4 regions of the Streptomyces sp. SYP-A7185 genome follow, and region 4 is predicted to be linked to each of the others. Evidence: riboswitches for the same ligand, from Rfam matches in the RefSeq annotation. Region 4 holds a riboswitch; each other region holds the start of a gene.
What was found. A riboswitch is a leader RNA that binds a small molecule or an ion and turns the genes downstream of it on or off. The one in region 4 is predicted to bind cyclic di-AMP.
Positions count from the first base shown of each region.

Region 1: linked by a shared signal. The riboswitch ahead of QBL25_RS20640 (M23 family metallopeptidase) and the one ahead of QBL25_RS30280 (M23 family metallopeptidase) in region 4 are both predicted to bind cyclic di-AMP.
Region 2: linked by a shared signal. The riboswitch ahead of QBL25_RS03070 (transglycosylase SLT domain-containing protein) and the one ahead of QBL25_RS30280 (M23 family metallopeptidase) in region 4 are both predicted to bind cyclic di-AMP.
Region 3: linked by a shared signal. The riboswitch ahead of QBL25_RS25135 (NlpC/P60 family protein) and the one ahead of QBL25_RS30280 (M23 family metallopeptidase) in region 4 are both predicted to bind cyclic di-AMP.

Region 1 covers NZ_CP122310.1:4,724,636-4,730,133, reverse strand. Annotated here, with positions in the region: tRNA gene QBL25_RS20660 (tRNA-Lys) at 1-31, shown strand, start outside; gene QBL25_RS20655 (alginate lyase family protein) at 204-1,415, shown strand; tRNA gene QBL25_RS20650 (tRNA-Met) at 1,479-1,552, shown strand; gene QBL25_RS20645 (PP2C family protein-serine/threonine phosphatase) at 1,710-2,873, shown strand; cyclic di-AMP (ydaO/yuaA leader) riboswitch at 3,076-3,222, shown strand; gene QBL25_RS20640 (M23 family metallopeptidase) at 3,234-4,319, shown strand; gene QBL25_RS20635 (aldo/keto reductase) at 4,524-5,468, shown strand; gene QBL25_RS20630 (PrsW family glutamic-type intramembrane protease) at 5,485-5,498, opposite strand, start outside.
Region 2 covers NZ_CP122310.1:726,310-731,807, reverse strand. Annotated here, with positions in the region: gene QBL25_RS03085 (SDR family oxidoreductase) at 1-17, opposite strand, end outside; gene QBL25_RS03080 (hypothetical protein) at 124-1,053, opposite strand; gene QBL25_RS03075 (hypothetical protein) at 1,300-1,521, shown strand; gene QBL25_RS03070 (transglycosylase SLT domain-containing protein) at 1,666-2,424, opposite strand; cyclic di-AMP (ydaO/yuaA leader) riboswitch at 2,429-2,583, opposite strand; gene QBL25_RS03065 (STAS domain-containing protein) at 3,011-3,685, opposite strand; gene QBL25_RS03060 (helix-turn-helix transcriptional regulator) at 3,962-4,312, shown strand; gene QBL25_RS03055 (lipase family protein) at 4,534-5,498, shown strand, end outside.
Region 3 covers NZ_CP122310.1:5,702,615-5,708,112, reverse strand. Annotated here, with positions in the region: gene QBL25_RS25145 (M23 family metallopeptidase) at 1-139, shown strand, start outside; gene QBL25_RS25140 (ATP-dependent DNA helicase) at 161-2,740, opposite strand; cyclic di-AMP (ydaO/yuaA leader) riboswitch at 2,983-3,140, shown strand; gene QBL25_RS25135 (NlpC/P60 family protein) at 3,148-4,356, shown strand; gene QBL25_RS25130 (hypothetical protein) at 4,522-4,875, opposite strand; gene QBL25_RS25125 (NlpC/P60 family protein) at 5,197-5,498, shown strand, end outside.
Region 4 covers NZ_CP122310.1:6,880,233-6,885,730, reverse strand. Annotated here, with positions in the region: gene QBL25_RS30285 (GntR family transcriptional regulator) at 208-912, opposite strand; gene QBL25_RS30280 (M23 family metallopeptidase) at 1,166-1,969, opposite strand; cyclic di-AMP (ydaO/yuaA leader) riboswitch at 1,982-2,145, opposite strand; gene QBL25_RS30275 (M16 family metallopeptidase) at 2,343-3,728, opposite strand; gene QBL25_RS30270 (M16 family metallopeptidase) at 3,725-5,089, opposite strand; gene QBL25_RS30265 (DNA topoisomerase (ATP-hydrolyzing) subunit A) at 5,303-5,498, shown strand, end outside.

The DNA of each region.
Region 1 (5,498 bases), 2.2 Mb from region 4:
TTGGTTGTGGGTTCGAGTCCCACACGGTCTACCGCGCGAGGCCGGGGGGAGAGATCCCCTCTGACCTGCGAAGCGGCGCCCCGATCAGCCGAAGCTGAGCGGGGCGCCGCTTTCGTTTTAGCCCGATCGGACCCTCCTCGCCTGCGCCCCCGCTCCCCCCGGGCGACGCTGGGCCTGCCACGTGGCCGATCCGGAGGTACAGCATGGGTTCCGTACGACGGGCTCTCGTGACGGTGCTCGTGCCGTTGCTGGTCGGCGTCTCGGCTGCCTGCGGCGGCTCCGGCGGCGGTTCCGACCACGCCACCGAGCGCGCCCGCCCGGCGGAGCAGGCCTTCGCGCACCCCGGAGTCCTCGTCAGCAAGGCGCAGCTGGACCGGGTGCGCGCTCACGTGAAGGCGCGCGAGGAGCCCTGGCTGACGGCCTTCCGGCGGATGCGGGACAGCAAGTACGCCGCCGCCGACTACCGGGCCAAGCCGTACGCCGTCGTGGAGTGCCCGCCCGACACCCGCCCCGGCCAGGGCTGCGTCGAAGAACGCGAGGACGCCATCGCCGCGTACACGCAGGCCCTGCTCTGGAACATCACCGGCGACCGCGCGCACGCCGAGAAGGCCGTGCAGATCATGGACGCCTGGGCGCAGGTGATCACCCGGCACACCGAGGCCAACGCGGGCCTCCAGACGGCCTGGGCCGCCTCCTCGTGGGCCCGCGCGGCCGAGGCCGTGCGCTACACCTACGACGGCTGGCCCGACGGCCGGCTCCTGCGCTTCGAGCGGATGCTGCGCAACGCCTACCTGCCCCAAGTGCGCGAAGGTGCCGCCGATTTCAACGGCAACTGGGATCTCCTGATGGCCGACGCGACCATCAGCATGGCGGTCTTCCTGGACGACCACGAGTCCTTCGAGAAGGCGGTGACGCACTTCAGGAGCCGCGTGCCCGCGTACTTCTACCTGACGTCGGACGGCCCGCTGCCGGTCTCACCCGCGGGCAGCGGCATCGACACCCCGGAGAAGCTCCGGACGTACTGGTTCGGGCAGAAGACCTTCGCCGACGGGCTCTCGCAGGAGACCTGCCGGAACTTCAAGCACGCCAGCTACTCCCTCGCGGCCACCGCCCACATCGCGGAGACCGCCTGGCACCAGGGCGTCGACCTGTACGGCGAGGTCAAGGACCGGCTGCGGGCCGCGCTCGAATTCCACTCCAAGTACCAGCTGGGCGCCACGGCGCCGGACTGGCTGTGCGGCGGCAAGGTGCAGCGGGACATGGGGCCCGACACCGAGGTCGGCCTCAACCACCTGCGGGAACGGCTGAAGCTCGACCTGCCGGAGACGGAGCGGCTCACCCGTGAGCGGCGGCCCGAGGGGACGGACGACCTGTTCGTGGCCTGGGAGACGCTGACGCACGCCGAGAACGCCTGACGGCGGGACGGAGCGGCCGGTTCGCTTTCACTCCCCCTGATGGCGTAGAGTTGCATTCAACGGCGCGGGGTGGAGCAGCTCGGTAGCTCGCTGGGCTCATAACCCAGAGGTCGCAGGTTCAAATCCTGTCCCCGCTACTGAAGACCGAAGGCCCGGATCCAGAAATGGATCCGGGCCTTCGGCGTTTTCGCCGCGTCCTTCCCCTCCGCGTCCTTCCCCTCTGGGGGGCCGGGCCCATGACCCGGTCGGCCCACACCGGTCGCCCCTCGCCGCCTCTGCGGGAACCCTGGACTAGTGGGGCAGCGAGGAGGACATGGCGGGGGTGGCGGCAAGCACCGCGACGTGCGGCACGAGCGGGCGCTCGTGCGGATCCTTCCCCTGCTGCTCATCGTCGTCGGGGCGGTCTACGACATGTCGACCCCGCCCGAGTTCACCGCCGCGCCCCTCTTCGCCGCGGCCCCCCTGATCGCCGCGCCCTTCTACTCGCTGCTCAGCACGGCCCTCATCGGCACCTGCTCCTGCGTCGCCGTGCTCGCCCTGCACTTCAAGGCCGACACCAGCACCGACGTCGAGGCCGTCACCGAACTGCTCACGGTGGTGACCGTCGCCGTCCTCGCCGTCCTCATCAACCGCGTCGTCCGCCGCAGCGACGAGCAGCTCGCCTCCGCCCGCTCCATCGCCGAGGCCGCCCAGCGCGCCGTACTGCCTCAGCCCGACCCCCGCATCGGGGGGCTCGACGTGGCGGCGCGGTACGAGGCCGCGGAGGCCGACGCGTTCATCGGGGGCGATCTGTACGCCGTGCAGGACACCCCGCACGGCGTACGCGTCATCGTCGGCGACGTACGGGGCAAGGGCATGGGTGCGGTGGCCGCCGTCGCCGTCGTGATCGGGGCGTTCCGGGAGGCCGCCGAGCAGGAGTCCACGCTGGAGGCCGTGGCGCAGCGCCTGGAGCGGGCGCTGGCGCGCGAGGGCACGCGGCGCGACGGGCTCGACGCCTTCGAGGGCTTCACCACCGCCGTCCTCGCCGAGATCGCGCATGGCGACGGTCTGGTGCGCCTGATCAACCGGGGGCACCCGGGCCCGCTGCTCCTGCACGCCGACGGGCGGCTGTGCGTGCTGTCCGCCACCGAGCCCGCGCTGCCGCTGGGGATGGGCGATCTGGGCGCCTGGCCGGACCGTGCGGACGAGGCGGAGTTCCCGCCGGGGGCGATGCTGCTGCTCTACACCGACGGGCTCTCCGAGGCGCGTGACATCCGGGGCGAGTTCTACAACCCGGCGGCCCGGCTCGGGGGCCGGATCTTCCCGGGGCCCGCGGGCCCGGACGCGCTCCTGTCGACGCTCGTCGAGGAGGTGCGGCGGCACACCGGGGGCCGCGGGACCGACGACATGGCGCTGCTGGCCGTACGGCGACCGTCGGCGATGTCACCGGCCGTGACTGAAGGACACCACTCCGCATAACAACTGACGTACTGTCAAGGACGTGTGAAGCTCCGGTGTGTGAAGAAGTGGGGTCAACTCGCCCCGTTCCTGACCCCCGTGTCCCGATAAGTGCGGGCGATGAGCGTTAACGATCAGTCGGAACAGCTTGGAATACGGCCCCGCTGTCTATTAACGTTCGATAACGCAGCGCGGTCGTCCCAGCCGTCACTCGAGTCGGCTCCGCGCGCACGCGCCTAATCCCGAAAGGGAGCCGGGGAACCACTAATTGGGGTGAATCGGGCTTCTGTGCATCCGTGCCAGATGTTCGTAGGAGACCTTCCTGCTCCGAACCCGTCAGCTAACCCGGTAGGCGAGAAGGAAGGAAAGGAGTGCGCCCCAGTGGCGTCCAACCGCCCTGCCCCCCAAGGGGTGTACGCACCGAACGACGACGCATCCGGTGGGTACGCCGATGAACCCTGGGAGGAATGGAATCCCACCGAGGAGTCCATCCGTCCCGTCCGCGGCAGGCACCGCGTCCACAAGCGGGGCGGCGGCGGACTCGCGCGCAGCTCCACCGTTCTCGGCGTAGGCGTCATAGCCGCCGTCGGCGCCGGCGGCATCGCCACCGCGCAGGGCGGCAAGCCCCCGGTCTCCATCGCGATGCCGGACATGTCGGCGGTCACGGACTCGCTGCCGGACGCGGAGTCGCTGCCTGGCGTCGGGGCCCTGATATCCGACGGCTCGTCCGACGCGGGTTCCGAGGACGCGGGCGTGACGACCGCCGCCGCGCCCCTGAGCGCCGCCGGGCTGAGCACCGCGGACGCCGAGCAGGGCAGCACGGACGCCGGCGAGGCACTGCGGGCCCGCATCATGGAACAGGCCGAGAACCAGCAGGACCAGGCGGACGACGCGGTCCAGAAGGCGGCCGAAGAAGCCGCCGTCAAGGAAGCCGCCGCCCAGGCCGCCGCCAAGCAGTCCGCGGCCGAGAAGAAGATCGCCGCCGACAAGGCCGCGGCGAAGAAGAAGGCCGAAGAGGCCGCGAAGAAGAAGGCCGAGGCGGAGCGCCTGGCCAAGCTCGCGAAGAGCTACACCCTCCCCGTCGCCTCGTACACCCTCACCGGCACCTTCGGGCAGCCCGGTTCCATGTGGTCCTCCGGCTACCACACCGGCCTGGACTTCGCGGCGCCCACGGGCACGCCCATCAAGGCGGTCCACTCCGGCACCATCAAGGAAGCCGGCTGGGCGGGGGCGTACGGCTACCGCACGGTCCTCGAACTGGACGACGGCACCGAGGTCTGGTTCTGCCACCAGTCCTCGATGAACGTCAGCGTCGGCCAGAAGGTCACCACCGGCGAGACCATCGGCCGCGTCGGCGCCACCGGCAACGTGACCGGCGCGCACCTCCACATGGAGGTCCACCCGGGCGGCGACGCCACCGGGGTCGACCCCGCGGCCTGGCTGCGCGGCAAGGGCCAGTCGCTCTGAAGTAGCCCCGGAACACCGGCGGTCCCGGCGACAACCCCCCGACGCCAGGACCGCCGGTTCGGCATGTCCGCACCCTGCGTCCTCTCTGCGCCCTCCCTGCGTCCTCCCTGTCCTCCCTGCGTCCTCCCCGGCGGGCGTCCCACGGGACGGAACCGGGATCCCGCAGTACGGAATGCCGAGTTCCGTGGGGGCGTTGAGTCCCGTATGACTTCTCTCCGCACGCTTGGCTCGTCCGACCTCGAGGTTTTCCCGCTCGCCCTGGGCGGCAACGTCTTCGGCTGGACGGCCGACGAGGCGCAGTCCTTCGACGTGCTCGACGCCTACACCGCCGCCGGCGGCAACTTCATCGACACCGCCGACGTCTACTCGGCCTGGGTACCCGGCAACAAGGGCGGCGAGTCCGAGACCGTCCTCGGCAACTGGTTCGCCGCGCGCGGCAACCGCTCCGACGTCGTGCTCGCCACCAAGGTCGGCGCCCACCCCGAGTACAAGGGCCTGTCCGCCGGCACCATCAAGGCCGGGGCCGAGGAGTCGCTGCGCCGCCTGCGCACCGACTACATCGACCTCTACTACACGCACTACGACGACCCGACCGTCCCGGTCGAGGAGATCATCGGTGCGCTCGACGAACTGGTGACGTCCGGCAAGGTACGCGCCATCGCCGCCTCGAACGTGACCCCCGAGCGGCTCCAGGAGTTCCTCGACTTCTCCGACCGCGAGGGCCTCGCGCGCTACTCGGCGCTCCAGCCGCACTACAACCTCGTCTCGCGCGACACGTACGAGGGCCCGCTCCAGGAGGTCGCCTCGCGCTCCGGCCTGGCCGCCGTCCCGTACTACGCGCTCGCCTCCGGCTTCCTGACCGGCAAGTACCGCCCGGGCACGCAGGTCGACAGCGCGCGGGCCGGGAGCGCGGGCAAGCACCTGGAGACCGAGCGGGGCCTGAAGGTGCTGGCCGCCCTGGACGAGGTCGCCCAGGCGCACGACGCGGAGCTCGCGACCGTGGCCCTGGCGTGGCTCGCCGCGCAACCGACCGTGGCGGCGCCGATCGCGTCGGCCCGTACGGTCGAGCAGCTGCCCGCGCTGCTCGCGGTGGGGGAGCTGGAGCTGACGGGGGCCGAGGTGTCGGCGCTGACGGCGGCTTCCGCCTGACCCGGACGGCCGGGGTTCAGCCCCGGTAGG
Region 2 (5,498 bases), 6.2 Mb from region 4:
GCCTCGTCCGTGCTCACTTCGCTTCCTCCGCCTGTTCGTCATGAGACCCCATCTGTCCGATGAGGCCGCCCCGTCGGCACGGGGCCGCTGGTCCCTCGCCTCCCGCGTCGGCCCGCATGCCGCTCACGGCTGTAGGAGGGCGACTGTGCCCGTCGCCACCACGCGACCTGCGGCCGTCACCAGGAAGCGGGAACCGCCGGGCTCGGTCGCCACCTCCACGACGGCCCCCCGCGCGGGCACCGGTGCCAGCAGCCGTACCCCGAGCCCGGTCACGGCACCGGCCGTCATCCCGGAGTGCAGCAAGGTCGCCTGCCGTCCGGCTTCCAGTACCGCCGCCGCGGGCAGCCACGCCGGTCGGCCAGGGAGCAGCACCGGGTGGCCGGGGTCGCGCGGATGCAGCACGAGCCGCCCCTGCGGCGCCCGCGCCAGCAGCACGTCGGTGTCGGCCGCTGCGCCCACGGCGGCGGCGGAGGGGAACAGGAGCGCGTGCGCCACCGCCTCGTCCGGGATCGGGGTTCCGCCCTCCAGCGGCCTGGCGAACCCGATGGTGCACGAGGCGAACGGCGTGCCCCGCTGAAGGAACTCCGTCGTCGCACGGTAGGAGGCGAACTGACCGGCGTAGGAAGCGAGGTCGCTGAGCACGAGCCGCGCCTCCACGTCGGTCGCGCTGCCGTGTTCCGTGGGCCCCGGGGGCGGGCGCAGGCCGAGGCTGAGCGAGAGGGGTTCGAGCGCGGGGCGCTCGTCGGCGTACAGGTGGGTGCGCTCCACGGCCAGAGCGAGCTGGCGGGCGGACTCCACCATGATCAGCGGGTGGTGCCGCACGGCGGTCGTGCGCTCGTTCAGGGGGTGGCAGCGGGGCCACTGGCAGTGGGCGACGAAGCTGCGGCTGCTCTCGCGGCCGAGGGAGACCACCAGCAGCGACGCCATCGTCTCCAGACCGAGTGTGCGCCAGGTGACCGGGGCGCTCGGGCTCTCGGGCCACTGTCGCTCGACCCGGCGGTCTTCGGGACGAGCCCGCGTCGTCCGTGTCCCGTCCGTCGTCACACCAGTCATGCGTCACTCCCGCCGAGGCCGGCGTGAGCCATGATCACACCGGCTCACGCAAGGAATTCAGGCGGGCGGGCGGTGACGGATGCACCAAAAGCGCCGGATCCACCCGATCGGCCGGGGCGCGGGCCGCCTGCGGCGGCGCGTGGGCAGCGCTGCGAGAGGCGAACGTCAGAGCGACGGTTGGACATCCCCGGGAGGCGTCTGGCAGGGTCGCCGGTCCGTTCCCCCGATCCCGAAGGGAGAGACGCGATGATCGAAGTGAGCACCCGCAGCGTCAAGGAAGCGGCTGCCGCCGAGCAGCTGCGCGCGAGCACCACCACCTTGGACATTCCGAAGGGTTTCGACCTGTGGACGGCCGAGGAGGTCTCGGAGTGGCTCGACCAGGTCGAGGACGATCCTGAGGTGTCCGACGCCGACTTCTACGCGGCGCAGCAGGCGGTGCAAAGAGCGCTCGGCGTCGAGCGCGTCTGAGCGGGCGGCGGCGTCGCCCGACCGTGCAGGCGGTGCCAGCGGTGCCGGCGGTGTCGGCGCCCTTGCGTGTGCGCGCCTTCGGGCAGGCCTGAGCCCCGGACACCTCAGGTGCCGGGGCTCAGGCCTGCTTGAAGGGGACGCGGCTCAGTACGGGCCGTTCACGTTGTCGATCGAGCCGTAGCGGTCGGCCGCGTAGTTGCAGGCCGCGGTGATGTTGGCGACGGGGTCGAAGCTGTCCAGCGAGGTGCCGGGCACGTGGTAGGCGTCGAACGTGGGGCCTATGACCTGCAGGAGGCCCTTGGACGGGGTCCCGGCCGCCGCGTTGGAGTCCCAGTTGTTGGTGGCCAGCGGGTTGCCGGAGGACTCGCGCATGACGTTGCGGTGGATGCCGTCGTAGGTGCCGGGGATGCCGCGCTGGGCCATGATGTCCAGCGACTCCTTGATCCAGCCGTCGAGGTCGTTGGTGTACGCCTTCTTCGCGGGGGCGGCGGCGGGCTCGGCGGTGAGGGTGTTCCCCCGCTCGGAGCGGTCCGCCCGCTCGGCGGACGCGGTCCGCGCGGAGCCGTCCTGCGCCTTCGCGCCGAGCGTCAGCTTCAGGCCGGGGTGGATCAGCTTCGGGTTGTCGCCGAGGGCGCCGCGGTTGTCCTCGTACAGCTTCTTCCAGCCGCCGTCCAGCGAGTGCTCGCGGGCGATCTTGGAGAGGGAGTCGCCCGCGACGACGACGTAGGTGTTCGGTGTCGCGGCGGGCTTGGCGGCCGTGGCGGCCGTCTCGGCCGGTGCCGCAACGGCGGCGCTCGCACCGAGCACGGGGAGCACGAGCACGGCCCCGCCCGTTCCTGCGGCGGCGATACCCCGGGTGAGCGAGCTGGACTTGGGGCGGCGGTGCTTTCCCTTTGCGGGCATGACGCATTCCTCTCCGTCGCCTGCGAGGTGAGCTGTCGGGTTCGGACGGGAGATGTCCGGTCGCGCTGGGCGCGCGACTTCACCCCGAGCCGTTCCGTCATCCGGATCGGCGGCTTACCTGGGTCCCCCGCTCCTGCCGGGCGTGAGTGAGTGATGGAAGAGGTTTCCGGACAGCGGCAGGATTCGGCGTTCCATCCGGATTGACGGTGACGTTAGGCGAGAAAGCCGGAATGGAACAAGAGAGGAATTCACACAGGGGAATGCGCGAAGGCGATGTCCGGCGCCGCGTACCCCGGTCGATCGTTGATCGACAACTCCCAACTTTCTCTGCCTGGAACGGAAATGCGCTCCACGCCTTCCGGAAAGCCGGGTTTCCGGTGTGACGCATTCCACTGAAAGGGAATCACGTCATTTCATGCGAGTGGGCTGTAATGCGCCCAGTTATTTATATATGGCATAAAGAAGCAGAAGAAGGTTTTTGCGGGGCAAGATGGACATGACTAAGGCCCCTTTTTATGGCAAAAGGGGCACTTGTGCGTGCGAACGCCCTGCCCGAGACCGCGTGGGTCCGTGCAGGCGGGTGTTCTCAGATCGACCGTGTTCCGGGGGCGCTGCTGTGCCGTGGTGCGATGCGGGAATCGTTCGCCTGGGCCACGGCAGACGTGAGGTGTTCCCGTACGCCCTCGGGGAGGCCGGTTCCGCGGGTGGTTCCGACCACCCGCTTGGCCAAGTGGTGCACGTCGGTGCCTGCATTCTGCGAGGCGGTTACCAGAACTTCCCAAGAGGCTTCAGGGCTCAGGCCGTAGGCGGACATCAGGATGCCGCGCGCCAGATCAATGGTCGGGCGGATCTGAACGGCCTTTTGTGACTGGCGTACGGCGGTTCGCAGACTCTCCTCGTATTTGTCGTCGCAATGCTCGTCGGAAACTCCGTCAGATACGGCTTCTTCCTTCATCGCGCGCATTGCGTCATCGCCTTTGCCGTCGGGCGATTCGGAGGGGGCGAACAGCTTCTGAGTGCCGGTCAGGTCGAACACCCGCGCAACCGCGATGCTGTTGGAGAGCACCGTCACGGTCTTGCCCTGCCGCAGCCCCAGCCGACGCAGGTCGAGCAGGAGGTGGAGCCCGGAGCAGTCGCAGAAGCTCACATCGCTCAGATGCAGGTCGACGCCGTCGGTGGAGCCGCCGAGGGCGCGGAGCAGCTCGGGCCACAGGTGTTCACCCGTGTCGAGGTCGAGTTCGCCGCGCAGGATCACGCTCACCCGGGCGCCGTTCGGCACGGTGTCGAGCGAGGCCGGCAGCGGGCGCCGGGGCGGCGACGGCCGACGGGGTGGTGAGGGGTGGAGGCCCGGTGCGTGTTCGCCACCCTCCCGGGCGAGGGGCTTGTCCGAGTGTGCAGGCTCCGGCATGGCCTCTCCCTCACGTATCGCCTAGCGCCGCTTCTTAGGCTGCACTCCGCACCCCAAGCACGTCAACTAATACATGAAAAGCAGTACGTGTTTCTGGAAACGTGAACACGTGGTCGCTAGGGTTGCCGTATGGATGAAGTGCCCGAGCCCCACACCGGATGGACGTTCCTCACCAACCACGCGCGGGTCCTGGCGGCCATCGCCGACAACCGCAACGCCCGCATCCGTGACATCGCCGCGCACTGCCGGCTCACGGAGCGTGCCGTGCAGAAGATCATTGCCGACCTCGAACAGGGCGGGTACCTCTCCCACGTCAAGGAGGGGCGCAGCAACTCCTACCGCATCGAGCCCGGTGAGGTGCTGCGCCACCCGGCCGAGTCCGGCCTGGCCGTGGCCTCGCTCCTGTCCCTGCTCGCGCGGAACGAGGCCGGTCGCGCCACGCCGCCGGATGCCGGCGGCCGACGCCAGGCCCGTGTGTGACGAGGGCGGTTCTGCTGCGGAAGGCCCCGTCCGGAGGTGGGCGACGCTTCAACTCGCCCCGGAAGACGGGAAAGCGGGGCGGGACGCCGTTCGGCCGCCGGGAGCGTCCGTGGCGGCCGCAGGCGGCGGCACGGAAAACCGCACATCTATGGCCGTATTACTGACGGGTCAGTACGGTGCTGACCAACCCCCTATGCGCACAGGAGAGTTGGGAGAGCCGCATGATGCCAGCTTCACGCAGACGACCGGTGGCCGCGAGTGCCGTTCTCGCGGTGGCGGTGCTCGGGCTCCCCGGGTCCGCCGCGGCGCAGAGCACCAGCGCCCCGGCCGCTGCCCCGGACGCGACCCCCGCGGCCCGCTCCGCGCCACAGCAGGCCGGTGACGCCCCCGGCGCCACGGGGCAGAGCGGGGACAAGCGCGCCGGGCAGGCCGGGAAGAGCAAGGGCAAGCACCCGGGCAAGAAGCCGGGGAAGAGGACCGGACCGGGCAAGATCCTCAGCTCGGCGCCGTCCTCCTTCCAGTACACGCCCGGCGTCCCGACCCCCACCAAGGCCTGGAAGATCACCTACCGGTCGACCTCCGCGGACGGTGGACGCAACGCCGTCTCCGGCACCGTGATCGTCCCCGACGACGGCAGGACCGGCCCCCGCCCCCTGATCACCTACGCCGTCGGCACGGTCGGCCTCGGCGACAAGTGCGCGCCGTCCGCCGGATTCCCCGGCGGTACGACGGCCGAGGCGCCGCTCGTCAACGCCGCGCTGGTCCGGGGCTACGCCGTCGTCGTCACCGACTACGAAGGGCTCGGTACGCCGGGCGACCACACCTACATGGTCGCCAAGGCGCAGGGCAGTGCCGTACTGGACGCGGCACGCGCGGCCCAACGGCTTCCGGAAGCCGCGAAGTACGGCGTCTCCGCGGGCGCGCCCGTCGGGATCATGGGCTACTCACAGGGCGGCGGCGCCAGCGCGAAGGCCGCCGAGATGGCCGCGGCCTACGCTCCCGAGCTGAAGGTCAAGGGAACGGCCAGCGGTGGCGTTCCGGCCGATCTGACCAAGGTCGCCGCATCGTTGGAGGGCGGGGACAGCGCGGGTTACCTGCTGATGTCCGCGATCGGCCAGAACGCCGCCCAGCCGTCCCTGGCGCTCGGCAAGTACCTCAACAAGGAGGGCCGCAAGCTCGCCGCGGT
Region 3 (5,498 bases), 1.2 Mb from region 4:
GGCGGGCGAACCCATCGCCTTCTCCGGGAACTCCGGCAACTCGACCGGACCGCACCTGCACTTCGAGGTGCGCCCGGCCGGCGGCTCGGCGATCGACCCGCTGCCGTGGCTGCGCAGCCACGGCCTCGACCCGACGTAACTCAAACCGCCGCCCGCGGCGTCAAAGCTTCTCCACCGGCGCGTACCTCAGGAGGAGGCGCTTCGGCTTGGGCTCTCCGAAGTCCACCGTCGCCTCGGCGTTCGCGCCCGTGCCCTTCACCCCGACCACGGTCCCCAGGCCGAACTGGTCGTGCGTGACCCGGTCCCCGACCGCCAGCGCGACCACCGGCTTCTCCGAGGCACGGCGCGTGGCGAAGCCCTGCGCGCCCCCGGTCCGCGAGCGCGACGACGACAAGGAGGAGGCAATTCCGGCAGTCGGCCCGGAGAACGAGGACGCCGGTGCGCCGACGGAACCCTTCCGCTTCCAGTCCAGATGGGTCTCCGGGATCTCCTCCAGGAAGCGCGAGGGCGGGTTGTACGAGGGCTGTCCCCAGGCGCTGCGCATCGAGGACCGCGTCAGATAGAGCCGCTCACGCGCGCGCGTGATGCCCACGTAGGCGAGACGGCGCTCCTCCTCCAGCTCCTTGACCTGGCCGAGGCTGCGCATGTGCGGGAAGACGCCGTCCTCCATGCCGGTCAGGAAGACGACCGGGAACTCGAGGCCCTTGGCGGTGTGCAGCGTCATCAGCGTGATGACCCCGGAGCCGTCGTCCTCCTCGTCCGGGATCTGGTCCGAGTCGGCGACGAGCGCGACGCGCTCCAGGAACTCGGAGAGCGTGCCCGCCACGCCCGTGCCCGCGCCCTCGTCGGCGTCGTCGGTGCCCTCGGTCGGGTCCTCCGCGGCCTCGGTCTCCCCCGTGCCTTCGGTGCCTTCGCCCGTGCCGTCGCCGACGTCACCGGCGGCATTGGCCGCGCTGCTGTCCTGCTCGAATTCCAGGGCCACGGCGGCGAGCTCCTGGAGGTTCTCGATGCGCGTCTCGTCCTGCGGGTCGGTCGAGGCCTGGAGCTCGGCGAGGTACCCGGTGCGTTCGAGCACGGCTTCCAGGACGACGGCGGGCCCGGCACCGGACTCGACGATGGTCCGCAGCTCCTCCATGAGCACGTTGAACCGCTTGACGGCGTTCGCCGAGCGGGCCGCCATGCCGTACGCCTCGTCGACGCGCTTCAGCGCCTGCGGGAAGGAGATCTTCTCGCGCTGCGAGAGCGCGTCGATCATGGCCTCCGCGCGGTCGCCGATGCCCCGCTTGGGTACGTTCAGAATTCGGCGGAGCGGGACGGAGTCCTCCGGGTTGGCCAGCACCCGCAGATACGCGAGGACGTCCCGGACCTCCTTGCGCTCGTAGAAGCGGACGCCGCCGACGACCTTGTAGGGCAGGCCGACGCGGATGAAGATCTCTTCGAAGACACGGGACTGCGCGTTCGTCCGGTAGAAGATCGCGACGTCGCCCGCCTTCGCGTCGCCCGCGTCGGTGAGCCGGTCGATCTCGTCGGCGACGAACTGCGCCTCGTCGTGCTCGGTGTCGGCGACGTATCCGATGATGCCCGCGCCCTCGCCCGCGTTGGTCCACAGGTTCTTGGGGCGGCGGCTTTCGTTGCGCTCGATGACGGCGTTGGCGGCGGTCAGGATCGTCTGGCTGGAGCGGTAGTTCTGCTCCAGGAGGATCGTGGTCGCGTCCGGGTAGTCCTCCTCGAACTGGAGGATGTTGCGGATCGTGGCGCCGCGGAAGGCGTAGATCGACTGGTCCGCGTCACCCACGACACACAGCTCGGCGGGGTCGTCGCCCTCGCCCCCGGAGGGGCCCACCAGCTCGCGCACCAGGGCGTACTGGGCGTGGTTGGTGTCCTGGTACTCGTCGACCATCACGTGGCGGAAGCGGCGGCGGTAGTGCGCGGCGATGTCCGGGAACGCACGGAACATGTTGACCGTCGTCATGATCAGGTCGTCGAAGTCGAGGGCGTTCGCCTCGCGCAGGCGCGACTGGTACATCGCGTACGCCTGAGCGAGGGTCTTCTCGAAACCGTCGGCGGCCTGGCCCGCGAAGGTCTCCTCGTCGATCAGCTCGTTCTTCAGGTTCGAGATCTTGGCGCTGAAGGACTTCGGCGGGAACTTCTTCGGGTCGATGTCCAGATCACGGCAGACCAGCGCCATCAGGCGCTTGGAATCGGCGGCGTCGTAGATCGAGAAGGAGGAGGTGAAGCCGATCGTCTTCGACTCGCGGCGCAGTATGCGCACGCACGCGCTGTGGAACGTCGACACCCACATCGCGTTGGCCCGAGGGCCGACGAGCTGCTCGACACGCTCCTTCATCTCGCCCGCGGCCTTGTTCGTGAACGTGATCGCCAGGATCTGGCCCGGGTGCACGTGCCGCTCGGCCAGGAGATACGCGATGCGGTGCGTCAGGACCCGGGTCTTGCCGGAGCCGGCGCCCGCGACGATGAGCAGCGGGGAGTGTGCGTGCACGACGGCCGCGCGCTGGTTCTCGTTCAGCCCGTCGAGCAGGGCCGCCGGGTCGATCACGGGGCGTGGGGCACCGTCGCGGTAGTGCGCGTCCCGGGGTGCGGGCGCGTCGAACTTCCCGTCGAACAGGTCGTCCGGAATGGATTCCGGGGCACTGTCCTCGGGCGGCGGCGGGGGCTCCCCCTCCGAAGCCCGCGAGGGCTGGAGGTCCGCCAGGAAGCTGTCATCAAAGAGGCTGCTCATCGCCTCCCGAGTCTAGGCGGCCCCACTGACAACCCGCCCCGGGTTCCGATACCTCCGGCCGGATACGCCCCGCCCGCGGACCGTCACGTTCCGCAACGGCACGGCGTGCCCGCGTCAAGCGCTTCTTAAAGTAACGAAAACGTATCGGGCATATCGAACATCAACCTTCACACGGGCCACACGAATTGGCTAGGTTGCTGCCCGGGCTGCTCGTACTCCCACCGGCGAACCCCGCCGGGAACGGGCGGCCTCCGCCGAGTTCGATCTCCTCGGAGCCGGGGACCCACCAAGAACTTGGGGTGAATCGGTCCCGTACGCAGTACGGGACCGTAGGGCAACCTTCCGGAATCACCCGCCCGAACCCGACAGCTAACCCGGTAGGCGGTCTACGGAAGGAGTCGCCTCCCTTGGCGTCGCACCGCAAGCCGCGGACCCGCATGGCCGGCCTACGCGCCACTCCCGCCCTCGGCATCACGACGGCGGCCCTGACCTCTGTGGCCCTGTTGTCGCAGAGCGCGCAGGCGGCACCGTCCGCTCCGCAGAAGCCCAGCCTCGAAGAAGTCCAGAAGAAGGTCGACGACCTCTACCACCAGGCGGGCGTGGCCACCCAGAAGTACAACTCGGCCAAGGAGCGCACCGACAAGCAGCGCAAGAAGGTGGACACGCTGCTCGACGACGTGGCCGAGCGCACCGACAAGCTGAACGAGGCCCGGCGCCAGCTGGGCACGTTCGCCGCGGCCCAGTACCGCACCGGCGGTGTCTCCGAAACCGCCACGATGATGCTCGCCGACGACCCTCAGTCGTTCTTCGATCAGAACCACCTCTCCGACCGGCTGACCGCGCGCCAGAAGAGGGCTGTCGACGACTACCAGACGCAGCAGGCCTCGGCGACGAAGCAGCGCACCAAGGCCACCAAGAGCCTGGAGACGCTGAGCGACTCGCGGGACGACCTCAGGACGAGCAAGCAGACCGTCCAGAAGAAGCTGGGCCAGGCGCGCACGATGCTCTCGCAGCTGACCGCCGAGGAGAAGGCGCGGCTCGCGGCGATCGAGAAGAAGAAGGAAGAAGCCGCCAAGCGCAAGGCCGCCGAGCTGGCGCGCAAGCAGGAGGCCGAGGCGGAGGCCAAGCGCAAGGCGGCGGAAGAGGCCGCGGCCAAGGAGCGCGAGCAGGACAAGGAGACCCCGGACACGGGCTCCGAGTCCGGCACCGGCGCGGGTTCGGGGGCCGGCACGGGCACTGGCTCAGGCGGTACGGACAGCGGTTACGCGACGAAGGCCGCGAAGGTGATCGACTTCGCCGAGGCCCAGATCGGCAAGCCGTACGTGTGGGGTGCCACCGGCCCCGACTCGTACGACTGCTCCGGGCTCACCCAGGACGCGTGGAAGGCGGCGGGGATCTCCCTGCCGCGCACGACGTGGGACCAGGTGAAGGTCGGCACGACCGTGAAGACTGCCGACGCCAAGCCGGGTGACCTGGTCTTCTTCTACGACGACATCAGCCACGTGGGGATCTACATCGGCGACGGCAAGATGATCCACGCCCCGAAGCCGGGTGCGAACGTCCGCGTCGAGTCGATCTACTACATGCCGATCCACAGCGTGGTGCGGCCCGCCTGAAGCCCACCTACGCGCGCGTGGCCCGCATTCCCGGGGGGATGCGGGCCACGCGCGCGTAGTGGGTCGGTTGGCTTTCCGGACTCAAGCCCAGAGCACCGCGGATCGGGTCCGGAGCACTGCGGTTCGGGTCCAGAAGGCCGCGGATGAGGTCTCGAGGACCGCGGATCAGGTCCAGAGGACCGCGATGAAGATGTTCGCGACGGTCAGCAGACCGACGGCGCCGAACATCCCCTTGTCCACCTTCTCCTCGTCCCGCTTCACGTAGACCAGCGCCAAAATCACGATCAGGACGGCCATCTTGATGCCGATCTTGACGTTGTTGACGGGGCTGTCGTCCGCCTGGTTGAGACCCACCAGGATCACGCCCGTGACGAGCATAGTGAGCGCGCCGTGAAGCATCGCGGGGACGAAGCGGGCCGTGCCCTGGCCCATCTGCTTCATCTGGGTGAGGAAGCCGCCCAGGAGGGAGGCGATGCCGATGATGTGCAGGCCGACGAAGAGATGGGTGAGAACGTCCATGGTTGCGGAGCCTAGCCGGGGCCCTAGCACCCCTCCGTAGCCAGGTGGGCCCCAAGCTCCACATCGGTCACAGGTCTACGCGAAGGCCATGCGGCTCAGCGGATCGCGCGGTCACAAAGAGGCACCTGTCGACGCACTTCCGCCAGTAGCGCACAGTCCGACACCAACCCGTGACGGTCAGGTTTAGCGTCCTTCGTCAGGTGACCGGCTCCCCACCGCCGCTCGGACCAGGGGCGGCAGTCGGCCACCTCCGCCGAGAATCCGGCGGCGGTCCGTCCCCCCTGTGCGGGCCGCCGCCGGAACCTTAAGGAGCCCCCCTTCGTGGCAGCGCACCGCAAGCCCAGACAGCGCTCGCTCAGTGGCCATACGGCCCGCACCGCCGCCACCATCGCCCTCGCCGGGGCCGCGACGGCCACCGCCTTCGACGGCACGGGACACGCGGATCCGCGGCTCAGCCCGGCCGAGGTGAAGTCCAAGGTCGACGCGCTCTACCGCGAGGCAGAGGTCGCCACCGAGAAGTACAACGGCGCCAAGGAGAAGGCCGAGAACGCCGAGAAGTCCCTGGGCGAGCTGCGCGACGAGGCGGCCCGCAAGACGGAGAAGCTCAACGCGGCGCGCGAGGG
Region 4 (5,498 bases):
ACGCGCATTCACCGAAGGGCCCGCCCGATACCGGGGCGGGCCCTTCGGCGTTTCCGCGCCCGCCGCCCACGAAATACTCAGGGGAATTGTTCTGCATTCGGGCAGCAGAATTCAACCGTCCGCCGCCCGGCCGAATAGCACTTATTTGTATACGGCGCTTCTGTTAATACCGGAGGCCCGTCGTGTTGACGGCGTGTTGCCAATGCCTCACACGATCACGGCACGCACGGCGTTCGCGGCACCTCTGGCATTCATGGCGCCAGCGGTGCTCGCGGCGCCCGCTGCGCGGGGAAAGCGCGGCCGGTGCGCGGCCGTCGACCGCTCCGCGTGCGACGCGGTGAGCGACCTGGCCCGCTCGGCGTCCCCGCGCGCCACCGCGTCGACGATCGCGGCGTGTTCGGCCCAGGCCTCCGCGGGGGCGGCCGACGTCTCCAGCACGTACATCCAGGCGATCTTGTGCCGGAGCTGCGTGAGCAGGGCCGTGAGGCCCGGGCTGCCGGACGCCTGGGCGAGCGTCTCGTGGAACCAGCCGCCCAGGGAGCGCAGATCCTCGCTCCGGCCGTGCCGCGACCGCTCCTGGCCGAGCCGCACGAGGCCGCGCAGGACCTTCAGATGGGCCTCCGTGCGGCGCTGGGCGGCGCGGGCGGCGCCCAGCGGCTCCAGGAGCGCGCGGATCTCCAGGAGGTCGGCCGCCTCCTGCTCGGTGGGCTCCGCGACGCACGCGCCCGCGTGCCGGCGCGTGACGACGAACCCCTCGGCCTCCAGGGTGCGCAGGGCCTCGCGCACGGGGACGCGGGAGACCCCGTAGCGGCGCGCGAGCAGTTCCTCGGTGAGCCGGCCGCCCCGTTCGTAGACACCGGAGACGATGTCGTCCCGGATGGCCGTGCATACCGAGTGCGCGGGAATGCGCATGACTGACCTCCGCCTTAATCCCCGCGAAACGCGGTCGATCGACGCCTGCTCCGCGACTCTATTGCAGAACGGCCGAATTTCCGACGGGCGGCCGAAATCCAGGGATACTTTTGGCCAAAGGAGATACGGGAACGGCGAAAGCCCCGGCTCTCGACGAGCCGGGGCTTTCGGTGAATCGGTGCTCTGCGGCGTCCGCCGGGATCAGTGCCGATCAGGCGTCGACCAGGCCTCTGTCAGGCCCGTCAGGCGTGGATCAGACGTTGACGCCGTGCGAGCGGAGGTACGAGATCGGGTCGATGTCCGTGCCGTAGTCCTCGCCGGTGCGGGCCTCGAAGTGGAGGTGCGGGCCGCTGGAGTTGCCCGTGGAGCCGGAGAGGCCGATCTGCTGGCCGGGGGTGACCGCCTGGCCGACCGTGACGCCGAGGGACGACATGTGGCCGTACTGGGTGTAGGTGCCGTCGTTCATCTTGATGACCACGTTGTTGCCGTAGGCGCCGCCCCAGCCGGCCTCGACGACGGTGCCGGAGCCCACCGCGTGGACCGAGCTGCCGGACGCGGCGTGGAAGTCGATGCCGGTGTGGCTGCCGGAGGACCACATGGCGCCGCCGGTCTGGTAGCCCGTGGAGACGTACGAGCCGGAGATCGGGGCGACGTAGGTGTTCAGGCGCTTGCGCTCGGCCTCGCGAGCGGCACGCTCCTTGGCCTCGCGCTCCTTCTTGGCCTTAGCCTTCGCCTCGGCCTCGGCCTTGCGCTTGGCCTCCTCGGCCTTCTTCTTGGCGGCCTCTTCGGCCTTCTTGGCGGCCGCGGCGGCGTCGGCGGCCTGCCGCTGGGCGGTGGCCTGCGCGTCGATGCTCTCGGCGAGCGAGTCGCCCACGGAGATGGCCTGGGTCAGACCGGTGTGTTCGAGGGCCGCCGCGTCGTCGGCGGCGAGCGCCGGAGCGGCCAGGCCTCCGATGACACCGGTGGTGGTGAGGGCTGCGACGCCCGCCACGTTCGCGGTCGTACGCGTGAGGCGGCTCGGGCGACGGTGCTTCCCGGTGGCACGGGTGAACGCCATGAAGCGGCTGATCCTTTCCTTCCTTCTCGCCTACCGGGTTAGCTGACGGGTTCGGAGCAGGAAGGTCTCCTACGGATCCCTCACCTCTCGGCAAGGTTCCCGATTCACCCCAAGGGGACATGTGGGTCCCCGGCTCCCCTGGCTCGCGCCGTACGGGGACTCGGCGATGACTGTCCGGTGCCGCGGGCGCGGCGTACTGCATGACGAACAGCCGGGATGACGCTAAGCGGGCCGTCTTTCAAACGACAAACGGATCAGAGCATTTGTAGCGCACGCCACAGGTCAGACACGCAATCTCCATAGCAATTCGGACATATGAGAACCCCAGGAGCAAAATCCAGCCACTGGGGTCCCCATATGTCCTGACTGACACTCAGCCGGTGACCACACTCACTTCACCGATGCCGAGCGCCCTGACGGGCTCCTCGATCCGCGCGGCGTCACCGACGAGCACCGTCACGAGACGGTCCACGGGGAAAGCGCTCACCACGGCGGCGGTGGCCTCCACGGTGCCGGTCGCAGCCAGCCTGCGGTACAGCTGGGCCTGGAAGTCGTCCGGCAGGTGCTGCTCGACCTGGTCGGCGAGGGTGGCCGCGACGGACGCCGCCATCTCGTACTTGAGCGGGGCGACGCCCACCAGGTTCTGCACGGCCACGTCGCGCTCGGCGTCCGTGAGGCCGTCGGCGGCGAGGGTGCGCAGGACCTTCCACAGGTCGTCGAGCGCCGGGCCCGTGGACTCGGTGTCCACGGAGCCGCTGATGGCCAGCATCGCGGCGCCGGTGCCCTCCGGGGTGGAGCGCAGGACCTGGGCGAACGACCGTACGCCGTAGGTGTATCCCTTCTCCTCGCGCAGGACGCGGTCCAGGCGCGAGGTGAGGGTGCCGCCGAGGCAGTACGTGCCGAGCACCTGCGCGGGCCAGACGCGGTCGTGGCGGTCCGGTCCCACGCGGCCGATGAGCAGCTGCGTCTGGACGGCTCCGGGGCGGTCCACGATGACGACACGCCCGGTGTCATCCGCCGTCACCGGAGGCACCGGACGCGGCTCGGCGGTGCCGCCCGTCCAGGCGCCGACGGTGTCGGCGAGGACGGCGTCCAGGTCGATGCCGGTCAGGTCGCCCACGACGACGGCCGTCGCCGTGGCGGGCCGCACGTGCTTCTCGTAGAAGGTGCGCACCGCCGCCGAGTCGATGGCCGTGACCGTCTCCTCGGTGCCCTGGCGCGGGCGCGACATGCGCGAGGTCGCCGGGAAGAGCTGGCGCGAGAGCTCCTTGGCGGCGCGGCGGCCCGGGTTGGCGGCCTCGTGCGGGATCTCGTCCAGGCGGTTGCGCACGAGGCGCTCGATCTCGCCGTCCGCGAAGGCGGGGGCGCGCAGGGCGTCGGAGAGCAGGCCCATCGCCTTCGGCAGCCGGGAGACCGGCACCTCCAAAGAGACACGGACGCCGGGGTGGTCGGCGTGCGCGTCCATGGTGGCGCCGCAGCGGTCGAGTTCGGCGGCGAAGTCCTCGGCGGAGTGCTTGTCCGTGCCTTCGTTGAAGGCCCTCGCCATGATCGTGGCGACGCCGTCGAGGCCCTTGGGCTCCGCGTCGAGCGGCGCCTCGATGTGGATCTCCACGGCGACGACCTGCTGGCCGGGGCGGTGGCAGCGCAGCACCGTGAGGCCGTTGTCCAGGGTGGCGCGCTCGGGCGCGGGGAACGCCCACGGCCGTGCGGTGCCCGCCTGGGGCTGCGGGTGGAACTGCATCGTTGCGGCCTCGCTCACTTCGCCGCCTCCTCTTCGTCCTCGTCGGTGGCTTCGCCGGCCTCGGCGGCCGCGTTGCCCTCCACGGGCTCGTACACGAGCACCGCGCGGTTGTCGGGGCGCAGACGGGCCGCCGCGGCCGCCTTGACCTCGTCCGCGGTGACGTCGAGGACGCGCCCGACGGCGGTCAGGGCGAGCTGCGGGTCGCCGAACAGGACGGCGTACCGGCACAGTTCGTCCGCGCGGCCCGCCACCGTGGCGAGCCGGTCGAGCCACTCGCGCTCCAGCTGTGCCTGGGCGCGCTCCATCTCCTCCTCGGTGGGGCCCTCTTCCGCGAAGCGGGCGAGCTCCTCGTCCACGGCGGCCTCGATGACCGGGACCTCGACGTCGCCGGACGTCTTCACGTCGAGCCAACCCAGCGAGGGGGCGCCGGCGAGCCGCAGCAGGCCGAAGCCGGCCGCCACGGCGGTGCGGTCGCGGCGCACGAGGCGGTTGTAGAGCCGGGAGGACTCGCCGCTGCCGAGGACCGTGAGCGCCAGGTCGGCCGCGTCGCACGCGCGCGTGCCGTCCTCGGGCAGGCGGTAGGCGGCCATCAGGGCGCGGGCCGGGACCTCCTCCTCGACGACCTCGCGCAGCTCCTTGCCGATGATGTCCGGCAGCGAGCCGTCGCGCGGCGGCTGCTTGCCGTCGTGCGAGGGGATCGACCCGAAGTACTTCTCGACCCAGGCCAGGGTCTGCTCCGGGTCGATGTCGCCGACGACGGACAGGACGGCGTTGTTGGGCGCGTAGTACGTGCGGAAGAAGTGCCGCGCGTCCTCCAGCGTCGCCGCGTCCAGGTCGGCCATGGAGCCGATGGGGGTGTGGTGGTAGGGGTGGCCCTCGGGGTACGAGAGGGCGGTCAGCTTCTCGAAGGCGGTGCCGTAGGGAACGTTGTCGTAGCGCTGGCGGCGCTCGTTCTTCACGACGTCGCGCTGGTTCTCCATGGATTCTTCGTCGAGCGCGGAGAGCAGCGAGCCCATGCGGTCGGCTTCGAGCCACAGGGCCAGCTCCAGCTGGTGTGTGGGCATGGTCTCGAAGTAGTTGGTGCGCTCGAAGCTCGTGGTGCCGTTGAGCGACCCGCCCGCTCCCTGGACCAGTTCGAAGTGGCCGTTGCCGTGCACCTGCTTCGAGCCCTGGAACATGAGGTGCTCGAAGAGGTGGGCGAGGCCCGTACGCCCCTTGACCTCGTGGCGCGAGCCGACGTCGTACCAGAGGCAGACCGCGGCGACCGGGGTCAGGTGGTCCTCGGAGAGCACCACGCGCAGGCCGTTGGCCAGCCGGTGCTCGGTCGCTGTCAGGCCGCCGGAGCCGGCCTCGGCTGTGGCCGTGTGACCCATGGGCATGTACGTCCCTTCGATCGCGAAAAACTGGAAATTCTGCCAGTCCTGCCACTGTATGCAAGCGTGCCGACAACCTGTGAAGTTCCCGCTCCGCGCTCGGCGTAGTCGGCCCCGAAGTCCGGGTCGTGGTCGGCGTTGTCAGTGGGACAGTCCACAATGGTCGGCGTCAGATCCCGTTGAAGCCCTGGCAGACACCGTGAAGGAGCCGCAGCAGCGATGGCCCGCCGCAGCACGAAGACCCCGCCGCCCGACGAGTCGTTCGAGGAGAAGATCCTCGACATCGACGTCGTCGACGAGATGCAGGGCTCCTTCCTCGAGTACGCGTATTCGGTCATCTACTCGCGCGCCCTGCCGGACGCCCGCGACGGCATGAAGCCGGTGCACCGCCGCATCGTCTACCAGATGAACGAGA